2 regions of the Clostridium sp. ETTB3 genome follow, and region 1 is predicted to be linked to the other one. Evidence: predicted binding sites of a transcription regulator. Region 1 holds the regulator's gene; the other holds the start of a gene.
The links. The regulator Rex, encoded in region 1, represses fermentation and respiration genes when NADH is low (regulators of the CRP and FNR family bind a similar motif). The targets are predictions, from matches to a motif close to ATTGTTAANNNNTTAACAAT.

Region 1 (10,197 bases):
CTTTCAATGGGGGCATTGGACTTCATGATGCAAGTTGGAGAAGTCAATTTGGAGGATCAATATACAAGACTAATGGTTCACATGGATGTGTAAATATGACATATGGTGTAGCAAAAGCTATTTACGATAATATAGAAGAACACACAACAATAATTTGTAAGTATTAATTTATAAATAAAATGGTATAGATCTTATCAAATTAAATTATTTGAAATAAATTTGATAAGATCTTTTTATTAAATATAACTAAAACATTAATAAATTTAAGAAAAAATGGTATTTACAAAGAAAATCTTCATGGTATAATACCAATAAGTGAATTTGTAAAAATAACTCGTATAAAATCGGTAATCGGTCCGAAAGTTTCTACCTGCTGACCTTAATTAGCAGACTACGAGGTGTTGTTAAATGCATAAAATTATGTGAAATTGGATATTCAACACTTCTAATATATTTAGAAGTGTTATTTTTTTATTAATGTTAATTTAGGAGAGATAATACAAATGGAAAGTTTAAAAGAACGTATATTACAAGATGGAAAAGCATTAAGCGAAACAGTTTTAAAGGTTGATTCATTTTTAAATCATGGTGTAGATGCAAAATTAATGTATGAAATAGGAAGTTGTTTTAAAGAGTATTATAAGAAGCATGGAATAACAAAAATATTTACAATAGAAAGTTCAGGAATTGCACCTACTGTAATGACTGCAATGCAAATGGAACTTCCAATGGTTACATTAAAAAAGCAATCTTCTAAGATATTAAATGGAAATGTATATCAAACTACTGTACATTCATTTACTAAGGGATCAGATTATGAATTAACTTTATCTAAGGATTACATTTCAGAAGATGATAATATATTAATAATAGATGACTTCTTAGCTAATGGAGAAGCTGCATTAGGAGCAATAAGATTAGTTGAAGAAGCAGGAGCTAAAGTTGGAGGAGTTGGAATAGTAATAGAAAAATCATTCCAACCAGGAAGAGATATTTTAGATAAAAAAGGATATGATGTATATTCATTAGCTAGAATTGGAAAACTAGGAAAGGGAATTATAGAATTTATATAAGAAAAATTTTACAACTTCCTATATATAAATTGGGAGGAAATGCCATGAAATTAAATATGAATAAAGAAGAGCTTAGAAAATTTCTATTGCATGCACCACAATCTAGTATTATTAAATATGAAGAAAATATTCATCCAGTAGATATACTAGATGTTTTACGTGATTATCCAAAAGATAAAAAAGATATTTTAAATAGATTACCAGAAGAATTAATTGCAGATATTATAGATGAAGCTGAAGATGATGAAAAATATTTAATTTTAATGGAATTTTCAGAAAATAAGCAAAAAAATATTGTTGAAGAAATGTCATCAGATGAATTAACAGATTTACTTGGAATGTTAGATGAAGAACAAGTAAATAAAATATTAGCAAAAATGACAGATGAAGACTCAAGAAAGGTACGTCAATTATTAAGTTATGATCCAGATACTGCAGCAGGAATAATGGCAACAGAATTTGTTTCACTTAAGGAAAATATGACTGTAGAGGAAACATTAAAGTATCTGCAAAGCTGTGGTGAAGAAAGTGAAAATATTTATGATTTATATGTGGTAGATAGTTTTGATAGACTTAAGGGTGTAATATCATTAAAGGAATTAGTAACTCATAATTTCAATACAAAAATATCAGATATAATTCATACAAAGGTAGAAGGTGTACTTTTTAACACTGATCAAGAAGAAGTAGGACATAGATTTGAAAAGTATGGATATTTAACAATGCCTGTAGTTGATAGTTATAATAGACTTTTAGGTATTGTTACAGTTGATGATGTTATGCAAATATTAAGAGATGAAACTACAGAAGATATACATCGTTTAGGTGGAGTAGATGAAGGTGAAAAGGTTGATGGGGCATTAAGGGATTCTGTTAAAAGTAGATTACCATGGTTAATTATAAATTTATTTACTGCAATTTTAGCTTCAGCAGTAGTTGGCTTTTTTGAAGGAACAATTCAAACTGTAGTTTCTTTGGCAACATTTATGCCAATAGTTACAGGAATGGGTGGAAATGCAGGAACACAAACACTTACAATAATAGTTAGAGGATTAGCCTTAGGAGAACTTAATTTTAAAAATATGAAAAAAGTATTTTTAAAAGAAGTTGGGGTAGGATTAGTATCAGGAATAGTAATTGGAGTTATTATAGGAATTTTAGGATTTATTTGGGAAGGTAATTTCATGTTTGGAATAGTAATTGGAGTTGCAATGATATTAAATATGATAGTAGCTACTATTACAGGATATTTAGTTCCAATTGTTTTAAAGAAGTTTAAGGTGGATCCTGCATTAGCATCATCAATATTTGTTACAACATTTACTGATGTTTTAGGATTTTTCTTTTTCTTAGGATTAGCAACAATATTAATTCAATATTTAATGTAAAATTTAATAATATAAATAATTTAACCCCAAAAGTAATTTATTTCTTTTGGGGTTAAATTATTTATATAAAAGAAAATATGTATGATAAAAATTATAAATCAATAGGTAAAAGTTAATTTGTTTTATATAAAAGAAAAACAAGGGCATTAGCAGACTACCCTTGTTTAAAAACCTATTTATGCCTGGTAGGTTTATATAATTATTGTACCATAAAAATACAGTAATTTAAATGTTATATAGAGATAATTTTATTAAATAGGATTTTTTATAAGATTTTACAAAAGATAAGTTAAAGGATATAAAATTATAAATTTAAAATAAAAGTTACTTTAATATAAGTATTTATTTTCATAAATTATAGATAAAAAATAAAGTTAAAGTTTTCTAAAAAAATGTTGACTAATTTACTAAGATAAGCATATAATAAAAGTATAAACATATGAACAGTTATTCATATGTTTATGGGGTGAATTTATAAAATTATTTTTAATATAAACAATATAGTTAGGGACGTGAAATTAATATGGAAAATAAATCAGAATCTTGTTCATGTAACGTAATTCATAAGGAGGTAGTTGAAAATGTTAAAAATAAATTACCTAAAGAAGAAACATTATATGATTTAGCCGAATTATTTAAAGTATTTGGTGATAGTACTAGAATAAAAATAATATGCTCATTATTTGAATCAGAAATGTGTGTATGTGATTTATCAGTATTATTAAATATTAGTCAGTCAGCTATTTCACATCAATTAAGAGTATTAAAATCAGCAAGGCTTGTTAAGTTTAGAAGAGCTGGAAAAGTAATTTATTATTCATTAGATGATGAACATATCAAGCAAATATTTGATGCTGGATTACATCATATTACTGAATAAGTATAGAGATTTTAAAATATAAAATTTTTATGGGAGGGATAGTAAATTGGAAATAAGGTTAGTTTTAAATGGATTAGACTGTGCAAATTGTGCTAATAAGATAGAAACTAAAGTTAATAAAATTAATGGAGTTAAAGAAGCAACTGTTAATTTTTCAACAACATTATTAATAGCTGAAATAAAAGAAGAAAGCTTAAAGGGTGAAATAATAAATGAAATAAAATCAATTGTTAAAAAATTAGAGCCAGATGTAAAAGTAGAGGAAAAATTAAATAATACGGTAATTAAAAATACAACTAGTGAATGTAAAGATAGCTGTTGTTCTACAAGTTTTGAAAATGGTGAAGTAAAAAAATGTACTGAAAAAACAAAAATTAATAAAAATGAGACACATAATCATACACATAGTAATGGTTTAAGTGAAAATAATGCTGGAGTAATTGAGTATATAAAAGAAAATATAATGCTTATAATTGGAACATTAATATATTTAGTTGCATTAGCTTACAATGGAAATAATAATTCGGTATCTATAATATTATTTATTGCAAGTTATCTTGTAATTGGTGGAGAAGTAATTTTAACTGCATTAAAAAATATTACTAATGGTGAAATATTTGATGAAAATTTCCTTATGAGTATTGCTACAATTGGAGCATTTTTTATTGGTGAATATCCTGAAGCTGTTGCAGTAATGCTATTTTACCAAATTGGAGAGGTATTCCAAGGATATGCTGTAAATAAGTCAAGAAAATCTATTTCTTCTCTTATGAATATTAGAGCAGATTATGCAAATGTTTTAAGAAGTAATAATGAAGTTAAAGTATCTCCTGAGGACGTAAGTTTAAATGAAGTAATATTAATAAAGCCAGGAGAAAGGGTTCCATTAGATGGAGTGGTTTTAAGTGGAGAAAGTTTTTTAGATACTTCAGCATTAACTGGTGAATCAGTGCCTCGTGAAATTAAAGCTGGAGATGAAATTTTATCAGGTGAAATAAATAATAGTGGCGTTTTAAAAGTAAGAGTAACTAAGGAGTATGGAGAATCAACTGTTGCAAGAATATTAGAATTAGTTGAAAATGCATCAAATAAAAAGGCTCCTACAGAAAAATTTATAACAAAGTTTTCAAAGATATATACACCTATTGTTGTATTAGTAGCAGTGTTAGTAGCTATTATTCCACCTATTTTTATTAAAGGTGCAGTATTTTCAGAGTGGTTATATAAAGCATTATCTTTATTAGTTGTATCTTGTCCTTGTGCATTAGTAGTATCAATTCCATTAGGATTTTTCTCAGGTATAGGTGCAGCATCTAAGAAAGGTGTATTAGTTAAGGGGGGAAATTATTTAGAAGCACTTAAGGAAAGTGAAATAATAGTATTTGATAAAACTGGTACCTTAACTAAAGGTGTATTTAAGGTTACAAGCATTAACGCAAAAAATATTAGTAAAGATGAATTATTAGAAATAACAGCATTAGGTGAAGCAAATTCTAACCATCCAATTGCAGTATCTATTGCAGAAGCATATGGAAAGAAAATTAATAAAAATGAAATTGAAAGTTATAAAGAAGTTGCTGGTCATGGTGTTGAAGCAATAATAAGGGGGAAAAATGTCTTATTAGGAAATTCAAAATTAATGATTAAAAATAATATTTTTTATGATAAAGTAAATACAATTGGGACTATAGTTCATATTGCAATTAATTCAGAATATAAAGGAAATATAATAATTTCAGATGAAATAAAGGAAAATGTAAAAGAAGCAATAGTAGAATTAAAAAATGCAGGAATTAAAAAGACTGTAATGCTTACTGGAGATAGTAAGGAAGTTGCTGAAAAAGTTGCAAATGATATTGGAATTGATGAAGTATACTCTGAATTATTACCAAGTGATAAGGTAAATAAATTAGAAGAAGTTTTAAATAAAAAAGTAGGAAATGGTAAAGTATTATTTGTTGGTGATGGAATTAATGATGCTCCAGTTTTAGCTAGAGCAGATATTGGAATTGCCATGGGAGGAGTAGGATCTGATGCGGCAATTGAAGCAGCTGATGTAGTATTAATGAAAGATAAAATAGAATCTATTTCAGATGCTATAAGAATATCAAGAAAAACAAATAAGATATTATGGCAAAATATAATTTTCTCATTATTTATAAAGGTTGTTGTTATGATATTAGTTGTAGCAGGATTAACAAATATGTGGGCTGCTGTATTTGCAGATGTTGGAGTAACTTTATTAGCAGTATTAAATTCAATGAGGATAATTCGATGAATATTGACAAATTATAATAAGATAATTATAATTAAATAAGTCCAGAAAAATTTTAGGCAAAAGGGAATGGTGTACAAGATCATTTTAGCTCTTGTTGCAAAGTAGAAAGGTTTTAAGCTTGACTACGAATATTTATGAGACTTATGTATAACGCATCTGCTACGTTATACATAAGTCTCTGTTTTTAGGAAAAATAATAAGATATATTAAAATTGTTAATACTATATTTATTAATATAGTATTAATTAAATTTAAAAATAGAAAAAAATGAAATTTTATAATGTAAATAAAATTTTTTACAAATTATTAAATTAATAGATTAAAAGTGAAAAGTATGTTATTATATTATCAAAGTTTAGTAAAAGGAAAATTATTGAATAGATTAAGGAGATTCATATACTATGGAAAAAAAGAAAAATGTCTCTATGGCAGTAATTAAAAGATTACCAAAATACCATAGATATTTGAAAGAGCTGATGAGAAATGATGTAGATAGAATTTCATCAAAAGAATTAGGTGAAAAAATAGGATTTACAGCATCTCAAATTAGACAAGATTTAAATAATTTTGGGGATTTTGGGCAACAAGGTTATGGCTATAATGTAAAGGAATTGTATAAACAAATTAGCTTAATTTTAGGGTTGGATAAAGAATATACTGGAGTAATAATAGGTGCTGGTAACCTAGGGCAAGCAATTGCTAATTATAGCAGATTTTCAGAATTAGGATTATCTATTGATGGAATATTTGATGCAAATCCAAAACTTATTGGAATGAGAATAAGGGATGTAGAAATAAAGGATATTGATACATTAGGTAATTATTTAGAAAATAATAATATTAATATTGGAATTATTTGTGTTCCAAGAATTAATGCACAAAAGGTTTGTGACCTTTTAGTTAAGGGTGGAATAAAAGGAGTATGGAACTTTGCACCAGTAGATTTAGTAGTACCAGACGATGTTAAGGTTGAAAATGTTCATTTATCTGAAAGTTTATTGACATTAGTATATTTAATGAAATAAGAATAAATTTAAAAAAATAACAAATTAAAAAAAAGTTTTGAAAAAACTTAATTTTAATTTGTTATTTTTTTATCTACAAAAGTATAAAATTTTTCATAGCTTAAAGTTATCAATATTAATGTATATGAAAATTTAAAACTATAAGATTGATAACATTTAAAAGTTTATATAAATTAATAAATGTTTTATTAATTTTATAATTGAAATTATAAAATTAAGATAGTTAAACCAAACATTAACAAGAAATAAATTGAAAAAATGTAATATTTATACCGAATAGTAAAATATTAATTGCAAATGGTAAAATTAGATATTATAATTAAAAGTAGGTTATGATTATTCAGAATCTTCTAACCAAAGATGAGGAAAAAGAATGTTTTTTTGAATTGATTTGTTAATAATATAACAAAGAAAAGGGTGTTTATGTGAAAAAATGGGTATAAAGGGGAAGAAGAATTTATGGAAATCAAAAATGTTATTTTAGAACAAGAATTAAAAAATTTAATTCTTGAAAAGGAAGGTAAATTAGCTATTGTAACAATAAATAGACCTAAAGCATTAAATGCTTTAAATTCAGAAACTTTAAAGGAACTAGATTCAGCAATTACTAATATTGAAAATGATAATAATATTTATTGTGTAATAATTAAAGGTGCAGGAGAAAAATCTTTTGTTGCTGGAGCTGATATAGCAGAAATGAAGGATTTAGATGCAAAAGGTGGAGAAGAATTTGGGGTTTTAGGTAATAAAGTTTTTAGAAAAATTGAAAGTTTAAATAAGCCTGTTATAGCTGCGATATCTGGATTTGCCTTAGGTGGAGGTTGTGAATTAGCAATGGCTTGCGATATTAGAATTGCTTCAGAAAAAGCTAAGTTTGCTCAACCAGAAGCTGGACTTGGAATTACACCAGGGTTTGGTGGAACCCAAAGATTACCTAGAATAGTTGGCTTAGGAAAAGCTAAAGAAATGATTTACACATGTGCAATGATTAAGGCTGATGAAGCATTAAGAATTGGATTAGTTAATAAGGTTGTTCCATTAGAAAATTTAATGGATGAAGCAAAGAAAATGGCAGATGTTATTTGTGCAAATGCTCCAATAGCAGTAAGACAATGCAAAGATGCAATAAATAGAGGAATGCAAGTTGATATAGATAAAGCAATTGAAATTGAAGCAAATGATTTTGGACAATGCTTTGATTCAGAAGACCAATTAGAAGGAATGACTGCATTTTTAGAAAGAAGAGAAAAGAACTTTAAAAACAAGTAAATTAAATTAAATTTAAATATATAGATGTGTATTGCAGAAAATTTTGTATTTCACGCATAAAGATGGTATTACAGGGAGGTAAAAAAGTAATGGATTTTGGATTAACTAGAGAACAAGAGTTAGTGAGACAAATGGTTAAAGAATTTGCAGTTAATGAAGTAAAACCAATAGCTGCTGAAATCGATGAAACAGAAAGATTTCCAATGGAAAATGTAAAGAAAATGGGCGAGCTAGGCATGATGGGTATTCCATTCCCTAAGGAGTTAGGTGGATCTGGCGGCGATGTATTATCATATATAATAGCTGTTGAAGAATTATCAAAAGTTTGTGCGACAACAGGGGTTATTCTTTCAGCTCATACTTCACTTTGTGCTTCGTTATTATATGAAAATGGAACTCCAGCACAAAAGGAAAAATACTTAGTACCACTTGCAAAAGGAGAAAAAATAGGTGCATTTGGTTTAACAGAACCAGGAGCAGGAACAGATGCTGCTGGACAACAAACTACAGCTATTTTAGAGGGAGATAATTATATCTTAAATGGATCAAAAATATTCATTACTAATGGTGGAGTAGCTGATACTTTTATAGTGTTTGCAATGACTGATAAGTCTCAAGGAACTAGAGGAATATCTGCATTTATAGTTGAAAAAGATTTCCCAGGATTCTCAATTGGTAAGAAAGAAGACAAGTTAGGAATTAGAGCATCTTCTACAACTGAACTTATATTTGAAGATTGTGTAATTCCAAAGGAAAACTTAGTAGGAAAAGAAGGTAAGGGATTTGGTATAGCAATGAAAACTCTTGATGGGGGAAGAATTGGTATAGCTGCTCAAGCTTTAGGAATTGCAGAAGGAGCTTATGATGAAGCTGTTAAATATATGAAGGAAAGAAAGCAATTTGGAAGATCATTATCAGCATTCCAAGGATTACAATGGATGATTTCTGAAATGAATACAAAGATAGAAGCTGCAAGACATTTAGTTTATAAGGCTGCATGGCTTAAACAAAATAAACTTCCATATGGAGTTGATGCTGCAAGAGCTAAGTTATTTGCTGCTGAAGTAGCTATGGAAGTAACAACTAAGGCTGTTCAAATTCATGGTGGATATGGTTACACTAAGGATTATCCAGTTGAAAGAATGATGAGAGATGCTAAGATAACTGAAATTTATGAAGGAACTTCAGAAGTTCAAAAGATGGTTATTTCAGGCGCAGCATTAAGATAGAAGGAGGCATTTGATAATGAATATAGTAGTTTGCTTAAAACAAGTACCAGATACAACAGTTGTAAAAATTGATCCAAAAACAGGAACTCTTATAAGAGATGGTGTTCCTTCAATAATAAATCCAGAAGATAAGCATGCTTTAGAAGCCGCATTACAATTAAAAGATAATCATGGAGCTCATGTAACTGTAGTTAGTATGGGGCCGCCTCAAGCAAAAAATGCTTTAAGAGAAGCTTTATGCATGGGGGCAGATGAAGCTATTCTTTTAACAGATAGAGCATTTGGAGGAGCTGATACATTAGCAACTTCAAAAACTATTGCAGCAGCAATTAAAAAATTAGATTACGATATAATATTTGGTGGAAGACAAGCTATTGATGGAGATACTGCTCAAGTAGGGCCAGAAATAGCAGAACATTTAGGAATTCCTCAAGTAACATACGTACAAGATGTTAAGATTGAAGAAGATGGAGTATTAGTAAATAGAGCTTTAGAAGATGGTTATGAATTAATAAAAGTTCAAGAACCTGTACTATTAACAGCGATTGAAGAATTAAATAAACCAAGATATATGAACGTTAAATATATCTTTGATACGGTAGATAAAGAAATTAAGATTATGACTGCAGATGATCTTGATGTACCTGCAGAAGAATTAGGGTTAAAGGGTTCTCCTACAAAGGTTAAGAAGTCTATGACTAAGGAAGCTAAAGGTGCTGGAGAAATTGTTAAAGAATCAGCTCCAGAAGCAGTAGCATATGTTTTAGGAAAATTACAGGAAAAACACTATATTTAAGATAATGGGAGGGTAATTGAAGATGAATATGGCAGAATATAATGGTGTTTGGGTATTTGCTGAACAAAGAAGTGGAGAATTACAAAAGGTTTCATTAGAAATATTAGGTGAAGGTAGAAGATTAGCTAATGAATTAGGAGTTAAGCTTACTGCAGTATTATTAGGAAATAATGTAGGAGATTTAGCAGATACTTTAGGTGAACATGGTGCTGATGAAGTATTAGTTGCTGAGCATCCTGAATTAGATAAGTATACAACT
Region 2 (10,197 bases), 880 kb from region 1:
CAAAACTTTTAGGTGTAGATTCTCCTGTAATAGCGGCAAATGGAGCAATTGTTATTGATCAAAAAAATAATGAGGTTATATATGAATGTGGTATTCCTAAAGATGAGTGTATTAAAATATTAAAAATATTAATAAAATATAATTCCTTTTTTCAATTTAACACAAGAAATATGATTTATTGTAACAATTGGATTACTAAAACAGCTACTAAAAGTTATATGACAAAACAACATTTTTTTGAGCATTTACAAGTAGAATATGAAATTGTAAAAAGTCAAGAATGTTGGATAAATATATTTAATAAGGAAGAAGTAGATAAAAGTATTGTTTTTACACCACTTAAATCAACTATGATTAAAATAAAAGATGAAATAAATAAATTAAATAGTGTAGATTGTTTTGCATCAGGGGATCATAGTTTAGAAATTAATTATAAAGATGTATCAAAAGGAAATGCAATTAAATCATTACTTGACAAATATAAAATTAAAGAAGAAGAATTAGTTTGTATTGGTGACAATGAAAATGATATATCAATGATTAAGTTAGCAGGCTTGGGAATTGCAATGGGAAATGCAATATCTGAAGTTAAAAATATAGCAGATTATATAACAGATACTAATAAAAGAGATGGTGTAGCAAAGGCTATTGAAAAGTTTATATTAAAATAAACTTAAAAAATTAACAAAGTGTAAAATACTTTGACTATTAAAGGACTATATAGTATCATAAAATATATATAAATAGTGTAAAGTAAGATGTTATAACATCTTACTTTTTATTTTGGAAGGTGAAATTTTTGAATTTAAATATAGTTTTATATCAACCAGAAATACCACAAAATACAGGAAATATTGCAAGAACTTGTGTATTAACTGATTCAACTCTTCATTTAATAAAACCTTTAGGGTTTAGCATTGATGATAAGGCTGTTAGAAGATCAGGATTAGATTATTGGAAGGACTTAAAATTAGAAGTTCATGAATCATATGAAGATTTTATAGCTAAGTATGGAGATAGAAGAATATTTTTATCAACTACTCATGGAGGAAATATATATTCTGATGAAAAATTCCAAGATGGAGATTTTATAATGTTTGGAAGAGAATCTTCAGGTGTTCCAGAAAGTGTACATAATGCTCATATGGGAATAAGAGTACCTATGGTTAAAAGTAGCACAAGAAGCTTAAACTTATCAAATACTGTAGCAATAATAGCTTATGAAGCATTAAAACAAATTGGATTTCCAAATATGAAATAATAATGATAGGGGGTACTTGTATGGAAAAAATTAAGATTATTACTGATAGTACTTTAGATTTACCTGCAGATCTTATTAAAGAAAAGGGAATTGAAGTTTTACCTTTATTAATTAACTTTGGAGAAGAAAGCTACTTAGATGGAGTTGAAATAAACATTCATCAAATGTTAGAAAGAATAGAAAAAGATAATATTCTTCCAACTACAGCTCAAGTTACACCAAACAGATTTGAGGAAGTATTTAAAAAATATTTAGATGAAGGTTATAAAATAGTAGCATTACTTTTATCATCAGAAATGAGTGGAACTTACCAATCAGCTTGCATAGCAAAAAATATTTTAGAAAGTGATGATATTGTTGTAATTGATTCTAAAAATGTAACTTCAGGATTAGGAGTTTTAGCATTAAAAGCTTGTGAATTTAGAGATAATGGAGATAGCATTATTGAAATTGAAGAAAAAATTAAGGTGTTAATTCCAAAGGTAAGAAGCTCATTAGGATTTGAATCATTAGAAAACTTAGTAAGAGGTGGAAGACTTTCTAAAACAGCAGGTACTATAGGTAGTGTTTTAGGCTTAAGACTTATTTTAGAAGTAAAAGATGGGAAAATGGCTGTTAAAGATAAGGTTAGAGGAAGTAAAAAAGCCTTAAAGAAAATAATTTCTGATTTTGAAAATGGAAATGTAGATATGGAGTCTCCAATAGTATTATTAGAAATTTTAAATCAAGAAATTTATTTAGGATTAAAGAAATATTTTGAAGAAAATGATGTGAATTATATAGATGCTAAAGTTGGATGTACAGTTGGAATACATTCAGGAATTAAAGCATGTGGTATTTTCTTTATTGAAAAATAGTTATCATATTTGGGGCTGACGCACTGAAACTTTTATACACAATATATTGTTTTAAAAAATAAAAATCAACACAATATATTGTAGTATTTATTCTTAATGCGTCATCCCCTTTTTCATAAGGAATATTAATTAAAGTACTATAAATAAGCAGTTTAAAATATTAAAAATCAATGAAAAAAATAAACATCTACCTTGGAATATTAAGGGGAAAGTGGAATATTGTTTTTGAATATAGTAATATCAAAATACATAAAATATAAAGGTAAATTTAGAAAATAAATATATTAATTATATTAAATATAACTAAATTTAATAAATTTAATTAAAAAAAGAAAAAAATATAAAAAAAATTACTAGAAAGACTTTCAAATTTTAGATATCTGTTTTATAATAATAAATGTGGGACATAAAAGTCATTGCTGGGACATTTTTAGTCCAAAAGGAGGGGCTGAAGTGCAGGAAATATTAGAATTGCAAAAAAAGATAGTTCCTGAGCTAGTAGAAGTTCTTGAAAAACGATATAATGTTTTAAGAACAATTTATTATAACCAACCTATTGGAAGAAGAATGCTAGCAAGTGAACTAGATCTTGGTGAAAGAGTAGTTAGAAATGAAATTGATTTATTAAAATCACAAAACTTAATAGAAATAAATACCCCTGGTATGACAGTTACAAAAGATGGACAAAATGTCTTAGAGGGATTAAAAGAATTTATTTATCAAATTAAGGGATTAAATGACATTGAGAAATGTATTAAATCATTTTTAGGTGTAAAAGATGTTGTAATAGTTCCAGGAAATGTTAATGAAAATCCAGAAACAATTAAGGAACTAGGTAAAGCAGCAGCTAACTATGTAAAAAATATCATTAAGGATCATGATATAATAGCCATAACTGGAGGAAGTACAATTAAGGAAGTTGTGGAAGCTTTCCCTAAGATAAATAATGTTTCAGATATTCTTGTTATTCCAGCTAGAGGCGGAATGGGAAGAAAAGTTGAAAGTCAAGCTAATTATTTAGCTGCATCATTAGCAAACAAGCTTGATGGTACTTATAAATTACTTCATATTCCAGAAAATGTTAGTCTGAATGTTTTAGAAGGACTTCTTAAAGAAAAACAAATAAAAGAAGTTATTGATAATATTCATAATGCAGATATTTTAATTTATGGAATAGGAAATGCAATTCACATGGCTAAAAAGCGTGGATTATCAGAGGAATATATAAGTAAACTTAAAAGTATTGGAGCAGTTGGTGAAGCTTATGGATGTTATTTTAATAAAAATTCACAAGTAGTTTCAGAAAACACACCAATTGGAATAAATTTCAATGACTCAAAGAAAATTAACACACATATTGCTGTAGCCGCAGGAGAAAATAAAGTTGAAGCAATTATTGCTACTGAAATGAACAATGAAAAGGCTGTTTTAGTAACAGATGAAGCTGCAGGGAGAAAAATTGCTAAATTAATAGAATCTCATAAATAGATTTTCAAAAATAGTAATTAATTAAAACTTTGAGAAATTTTTAATCATGATTTAAAATTTAATTTTAAATATATAATATCTATTTTTAGGAGGTAATTGTAATGGTAAGAGTTGCAATTAATGGTTTTGGACGTATAGGACGTCTTGCATTTAGACAAATGTTTGGAGCTGAAGGGTACGAAGTAGTTGCTATCAACGATTTAACAAGCCCAAAAATGTTAGCTCACTTATTAAAATATGATTCAGCACAAGGAAGATACGCTTTAGGTGATACAGTTACTGCTGGTGAAAACTCAATCACTGTAGATGGAAAAGAAATCAGAATATATGCTGAAGCTGATGCTTCTAAATTACCATGGGGTGAATTAGATGTTGACGTAGTATTAGAATGTACTGGATTCTACGTATCAAAAGCTAAGTCTCAAGCTCACATTGAAGCAGGTGCTAAGAAAGTTGTTATATCAGCTCCAGCTGGAAACGACCTTCCAACAGTTGTATTCAACGTAAACCAAGATATCTTAACTGCTGAAGATAACATAATTTCAGCTGCATCTTGTACTACAAACTGCTTAGCTCCAATGGCTAAAGCATTAAATGACTATGCTACAATCCAATCTGGTATAATGTCTACAATCCACGCTTACACTGGAGACCAAATGATCTTAGACGGTCCTCAAAGAAAAGGTGATTTAAGAAGAGCTAGAGCTGGAGCTGTTAACATAGTTCCTAACTCAACTGGAGCTGCTAAAGCTATCGGATTAGTTATCCCAGAATTAAACGGAAAATTAATCGGTTCTGCACAAAGAGTACCAGTTCCAACTGGATCAAGCACAATCTTAGTTGCTGTAGTTAAGGGTGAAAATGTAACTGTAGAAGGAATCAACGCTGCTATGAAAGCTGCTTCTAACGAATCATTCGGTTACACTGAAGAAGAATTAGTTTCTTCAGACATCATCGGAATCAAGTACGGTTCATTATTTGATGCAACTCAAACTATGGTATCTGAAATCGGAGAAGGATTATACCAAGTTCAAGTTGTTTCATGGTATGACAACGAAAACTCATACACTAGCCAAATGGTTAGAACTATTAAATACTTCGCTGAATTAGCTTAATTTTAATAGATAATTATATATGGATTTAGATGCTTATAAAAGCACTCTTATAAGATCCTAAACAGGGTCCGGTCTCTAAGGCATACTTATAAGACCGGGCCTATTTTAAAATTATAGATAAAACTATAAAAATTTATGAGGTGAAAAGAATGAGCTTTAATAAAAAGACAATTGAAGATGTTCAAGTTAAAGGTAAAAGAGTTTTAGTAAGATGTGACTTTAACGTACCATTAAAAGATGGAGTTATAACTGATGAAAATAGATTAGTAGGAGCTCTTCCAACAATCAAATACTTAATTGAAAATGGAGCTAAAGTTATACTTTGCTCACACTTAGGAAAAGATGCATCTAAGAGCTTAGCACCAGTTGCTGTAAGATTAAGCGAAATGTTAGGTAAAGAAGTTGTTTTCGCTAGAGACGAAGAAGTTGTTGGAGAAAACGCTAGAAAAGCTGTTGCTGATATGAAAGACGGAGATGTTGTATTATTAGAAAACACTAGATGCAGAAAAGAAGAAACTAAGAACGGAGAAGAATTATCTAAGGAATTAGCTTCTTTATGTGACATTTATGTTAACGATGCATTTGGAACAGCTCACAGAGCTCACTCATCAACTGTAGGAGTAACTAACTACGTTGATACAGCTGTATGCGGATACTTAATTCAAAAAGAATTAAAGTTCTTAGGAGAAGCTGTAAATAACCCAGTTAGACCTTTCGTTGCTATATTAGGTGGATCTAAGGTTTCTGATAAAATAGCTGTTATCAACAACTTATTAGAAAAAGTTGATACAATTATCATTGGTGGAGGAATGGCTTATACATTCTTAAAAGCTCAAGGATATGAAATCGGAACTTCTTTATGTGAAGATGATAGAATGGATTACGCTAAGGAAATGATAGCTAAAGCTGAAGCTAAAGGTGTTAAATTCTTATTACCAGTAGATCACAGAATTGCTGATGGATTCAAGGATGTTGAAGCTAAGGTTACTGAAGATCAAAATATTCCAGCTGGATATATGGGATTAGATATCGGACCTAAGACAGAAGCTTTATATGCTGAAGCAATAAAAGATGCTAAGACAGTTATCTGGAACGGACCAATGGGAGTATTCGAATTCGAAAACTTCAACAAAGGAACAATTGCTGTTGCTAAAGCTATGGCAGATGCAGATGCTACAACAGTTATCGGTGGAGGAGACTCAGCTGCTGCTGTTAATATCTTAGGATTTGGAGATAAGATGACTCACATTTCTACAGGTGGTGGAGCTTCTTTAGAATTCTTAGAAGGTAAAACATTACCAGGAATTGCTGCTTTAAACGACAAGTAGAAATATTTAAGAGTGGCAAGTGATAAGTGGCAAGTTGAGGAAAAAATTCAGCTTAGGCTGAATTTTAGAAAAATATATTTTTAGAAGCTTCATTAGGAGTTTCTACCTTAACTTGTCATTTGTAACTGTAAACTTGTTACTAAAAACTTTTAAAAAAATTTTATTAGAGGTGAATTAAATGAGAAAGGCTATTATTGCTGGAAACTGGAAAATGCACTATACTCCAGAAGAAGCTGTTAAAGTTATAAATGAATTAAAGCCATTAGTAAAGGATGCTACTTGTGATGTAGTAGTTTGTCCTACTTTTGTTTGCTTAGATGCTGTATTAAAGGCAGTTGAAGGATCAAACATTAAAGTTGCAGCTCAAAACATGCACTTTGAAGAAAAGGGAGCTTTCACTGGTGAAGTTGCTCCAGGAATGTTAGAAGCTATGGGAGTTAGCTATGTTGTTTTAGGACACAGTGAAAGAAGAGAATACTTCAATGAAACTGATGAAGCTTTAAACAAAAAAGTTAAAGCTGCATTTGCTCATAATTTAACTCCAATCCTTTGCTGTGGAGAAACTTTAGAGCAAAGAGAAAATGGAACAACTAATGAAGTTGTTGGAGCTCAAATCAAAGCTGATTTAGAAGGTTTATCACCAGAATTAGCAGAAAAAGTTGTTATAGCTTACGAACCAATTTGGGCTATCGGAACTGGTAAGACTGCTACTGATGAGCAAGCTAACGAAACAATAAAAGCAATTAGAAACATCTTAGCTGAAATGTTTGGTAAAGAAGTTGCTGACAAGATAAGAATTCAATACGGTGGATCAGTTAAGCCAGGAACTATAAAAGCTCAAATGGCTCAATCTGATATCGATGGTGCTTTAGTTGGTGGAGCTAGTTTAGTTGCTACTGACTTTGCTCAAATCGTAAACTACTAAAATTAATAAAAGAAATCCTCTGCTAGGGATTTCTTTTTTTGCTTTTTAGTAAACTTTTCAATTTAAAACAATTAAATATTTTTGGGTTATTTAGCAAAAAATAAATTATCAGAAAATTTTTTAGACAAACGTTTACAAGAAATTAACTATATTGTTTAGCTATAATAATTATAGTATAATAAACATGGTTCAATTAAAGGTACTAAGGACAAGTGAGGTTCAATTGTCTTTAATTATATAATGAAACTCACAGAGGTATAATTTTTTTGAAACTAAAAAGTATATATATATTTGGAGGGAATTATGGCAAAGAAACCTGTAATGTTAATGATATTAGATGGATTTGGAATAGCTCCAGCAGGAGATGGAAATGCAGTTGCTGCTGCAAATAAACCAAATTATGATAAATTAGTTGCAAACTATCCTCACTCACAATTACAAGCAAGTGGTATGTTTGTTGGATTACCAGATGGGCAAATGGGTAACTCAGAAGTTGGTCATTTAAATATTGGAGCAGGAAGAATTATATATCAAGAATTAACAAGAATAACTAAAGAAATAAATGAAGGTGGATTCTTTAAAAATGAAGCATTATTAAAAGCTATGGAAAATGCTAAAAATGATAATAGTGCATTACACTTAATGGGATTATTATCTAATGGTGGAGTTCACTCACATATAGATCATTTAAAAGGATTATTAAAATTAGCTAAAGAACAAGAAGTTAAAAATGTATATGTTCACTGCTTTATGGATGGTAGAGATGTTGCCCCTGGTTCAGGAAAAGACTTCGTTGTTGAATTAGAAAATTACATGGCTGAACTTGGAGTAGGTAAAATTGCTACTATTTCAGGAAGATACTATGCAATGGATAGAGATAACAGATGGGAAAGAGTACAATTAGCATATGATGCAATGGTACTTGGAAAAGGTGAAACTGCTACATCTGCTGTTGAAGGTATTGAAAAATCTTATGCTGATAATAAATCAGATGAATTCGTAATTCCATGTGTTATAGAAGAAAATGGAGCTCCAACAGGAACTATTAAAAATGGAGATTCAGTAGTATTCTTTAATTTTAGACCTGATAGAGCTAGAGAAATAACTAGAGCTATAAATGATAAAGAATTTACAGGATTTGAGAGAGAAACTTTAGATTTAGTATTTGTAACAATGACTCAATACGATAAAACTTTAGAAGGTGTTGAAGTTGCTTACAGACCAGAAGCTATAACTAATACTTTAGGTGAATATGTTGCTTCTAAGGGATTAAATCAATTAAGAATAGCAGAAACAGAAAAATATGCTCACGTTACATTCTTCTTCAACGGTGGTGTTGAAAAAGAAAACGAAGGTGAAGATAGAGCTCTTATTGCATCTCCAAAGGTTGCAACTTATGACTTAAAGCCAGAAATGAGTGCACCAGAATTAACAGATGAATTAATAAAGAGATTAGATTCAGATAAATATGATATGATTATATTAAACTATGCTAATCCAGATATGGTTGGACATACAGGAGTAATGGAAGCTGCTAAGGCTGCTGTTGAGGCTGTAGATACTTGCTTAGGAAGAGTTGTTGATAAAGTTTTAGAGTTAGATGGAACAGTATTTATAACTGCTGACCACGGAAATGCTGAAACTATGATAGATGCTGAAACTGGAAATCCATTTACAGCACATACAACTGATCCAGTTCCATTTGTATGGGTATCTAATCATACAGATGGTAAATCTTTAAAAGATGGTAAGTTAGCTGACATAGCACCAACAATGTTAACAGTTATGGGATTAGATGTTCCTGCTGAAATGACAGGTGAATCTTTAATAAAATAGTTTTAAGGAGAGGGGATATCCCCTCTTCTTTTTATATGTTAGAAAGCATAAAATTTTTTAAAGTTGTAAAGCAGAAGAAACTCAATAGTTTTAAATATTTATGGCAATATAAATAAATTTAGCTTAATTTATATATTTTTATCATAAAATTTGATAATCAAAATATTTGACAATAATAATAAATAAATATATAATTTCATTAAGGAATAAATAAAATAATTAAAAATTAAATGAGGATAAAAATTATGGGAATTAAGATAATAACAGATTCAGCATGTGACTTAACAAAAGAATATATAGAATCAGAAAATATAGGGTTAGTATCATTAATATTAAATTTAAATGGGAAATTAATAAAAGATGATTTAGGAAAAACATTAACTTATAAAGAGTTTTATACTGAAATGAGAAAAGGTGCAACACCTACAACATCACAAATAAATTCATATGATTTTGAAGAAGAATTTATAAAGCATATAAAGAATGGTGATTCAATTATATATATATCATTATCATCAAATTTAAGTGGTACATTTAATAGTGCCAATATAGCAAAAAATAATTTAATTGAGGAATATCTTGATGCAAAGATTTATTTAGTAGATTCATTAAGCGTGTCTGTAGGTCAAGGGTTTTTAGTGGAAAAGGCATGTGATATGAGAAATAATGGGTTAAATGCAGAGGAAATTGTTAATTGGTTAGAAGAGAATAAAAGAAAAGTAGTTCATTCTATATTAATAGATGATTTAAATCATTTAAAAAGGGGAGGACGTATTTCAAGTACAATAGCAACTATTGGAGGATTATTAAATATAAAACCCACTTTATATATTGATGATGATGGTAAATTAGTTCAAGGTGAAAAGATTAAAGGAAAGAAAAAAGCTTTAAGGTTTTTGGTTAATGAAGTAAAGGAAAGAGCTATAAATACTGAAAATGAGACATTATATATATGTCATGGAGATTGCTTAGAGGAAGCAGAAACATTAAAAAATATGATATTAGAAGAAGTTAAATTTAAAAATATAGTAATTAATTATATTGGAAATGTTGTAGGAGCCCATGCAGGCCCAGGAGTTTTAGCAGCATTATTTTTAGGAGAAAATAGATAAATAAAGTATTTAAATTAGATTCAAAGGATACATCTTATATTATTGCAATAGTAGATGAAGAACAATTTGTTAGACATGTTTACTTTGGTAAAAAGATATTAGATAAAAACGTTAATTATTTATGATAGTTTCCCAATGGAATACTCAACACATGGCATAGGTGATTTTAGAGAATCGTGCTTATAAGTAAGAGATAGTAAGGGGCATACTGCTTGTAAATTACAATATATATCACATGAAATATTTAAGATAAGAATTACTAAAAAATTAAATAT

Region 2: the regulator Rex is predicted to act here: its motif matches at 3,635-3,654, upstream of gap (type I glyceraldehyde-3-phosphate dehydrogenase).

The regions. Positions count from the first base shown of each region.
Region 1 is NZ_CP199832.1:372,025-382,221, forward strand. Features, by position in the region: gene ACUN06_RS01785 (L,D-transpeptidase family protein) at 1-167, shown strand, start outside; purine riboswitch at 315-414, shown strand; gene ACUN06_RS01790 (xanthine phosphoribosyltransferase) at 504-1,073, shown strand; gene mgtE (magnesium transporter) at 1,118-2,461, shown strand; gene ACUN06_RS01800 (ArsR/SmtB family transcription factor) at 2,985-3,341, shown strand; gene ACUN06_RS01805 (heavy metal translocating P-type ATPase) at 3,388-5,619, shown strand; gene ACUN06_RS01810 (redox-sensing transcriptional repressor Rex) at 6,021-6,644, shown strand; gene ACUN06_RS01815 (short-chain-enoyl-CoA hydratase) at 7,104-7,913, shown strand; gene ACUN06_RS01820 (acyl-CoA dehydrogenase) at 8,003-9,142, shown strand; gene ACUN06_RS01825 (electron transfer flavoprotein subunit beta/FixA family protein) at 9,159-9,938, shown strand; gene ACUN06_RS01830 (electron transfer flavoprotein subunit alpha/FixB family protein) at 9,961-10,197, shown strand, end outside.
Region 2 is NZ_CP199832.1:2,315,519-2,325,715, reverse strand. Features, by position in the region: gene ACUN06_RS11250 (Cof-type HAD-IIB family hydrolase) at 1-671, shown strand, start outside; gene ACUN06_RS11245 (tRNA (cytidine(34)-2'-O)-methyltransferase) at 800-1,261, shown strand; gene ACUN06_RS11240 (DegV family protein) at 1,282-2,118, shown strand; gene ACUN06_RS11235 (sugar-binding transcriptional regulator) at 2,572-3,606, shown strand; gene gap (type I glyceraldehyde-3-phosphate dehydrogenase) at 3,708-4,721, shown strand; gene ACUN06_RS11225 (phosphoglycerate kinase) at 4,871-6,049, shown strand; gene tpiA (triose-phosphate isomerase) at 6,228-6,974, shown strand; gene gpmI (2,3-bisphosphoglycerate-independent phosphoglycerate mutase) at 7,278-8,810, shown strand; gene ACUN06_RS11210 (DegV family protein) at 9,056-9,922, shown strand.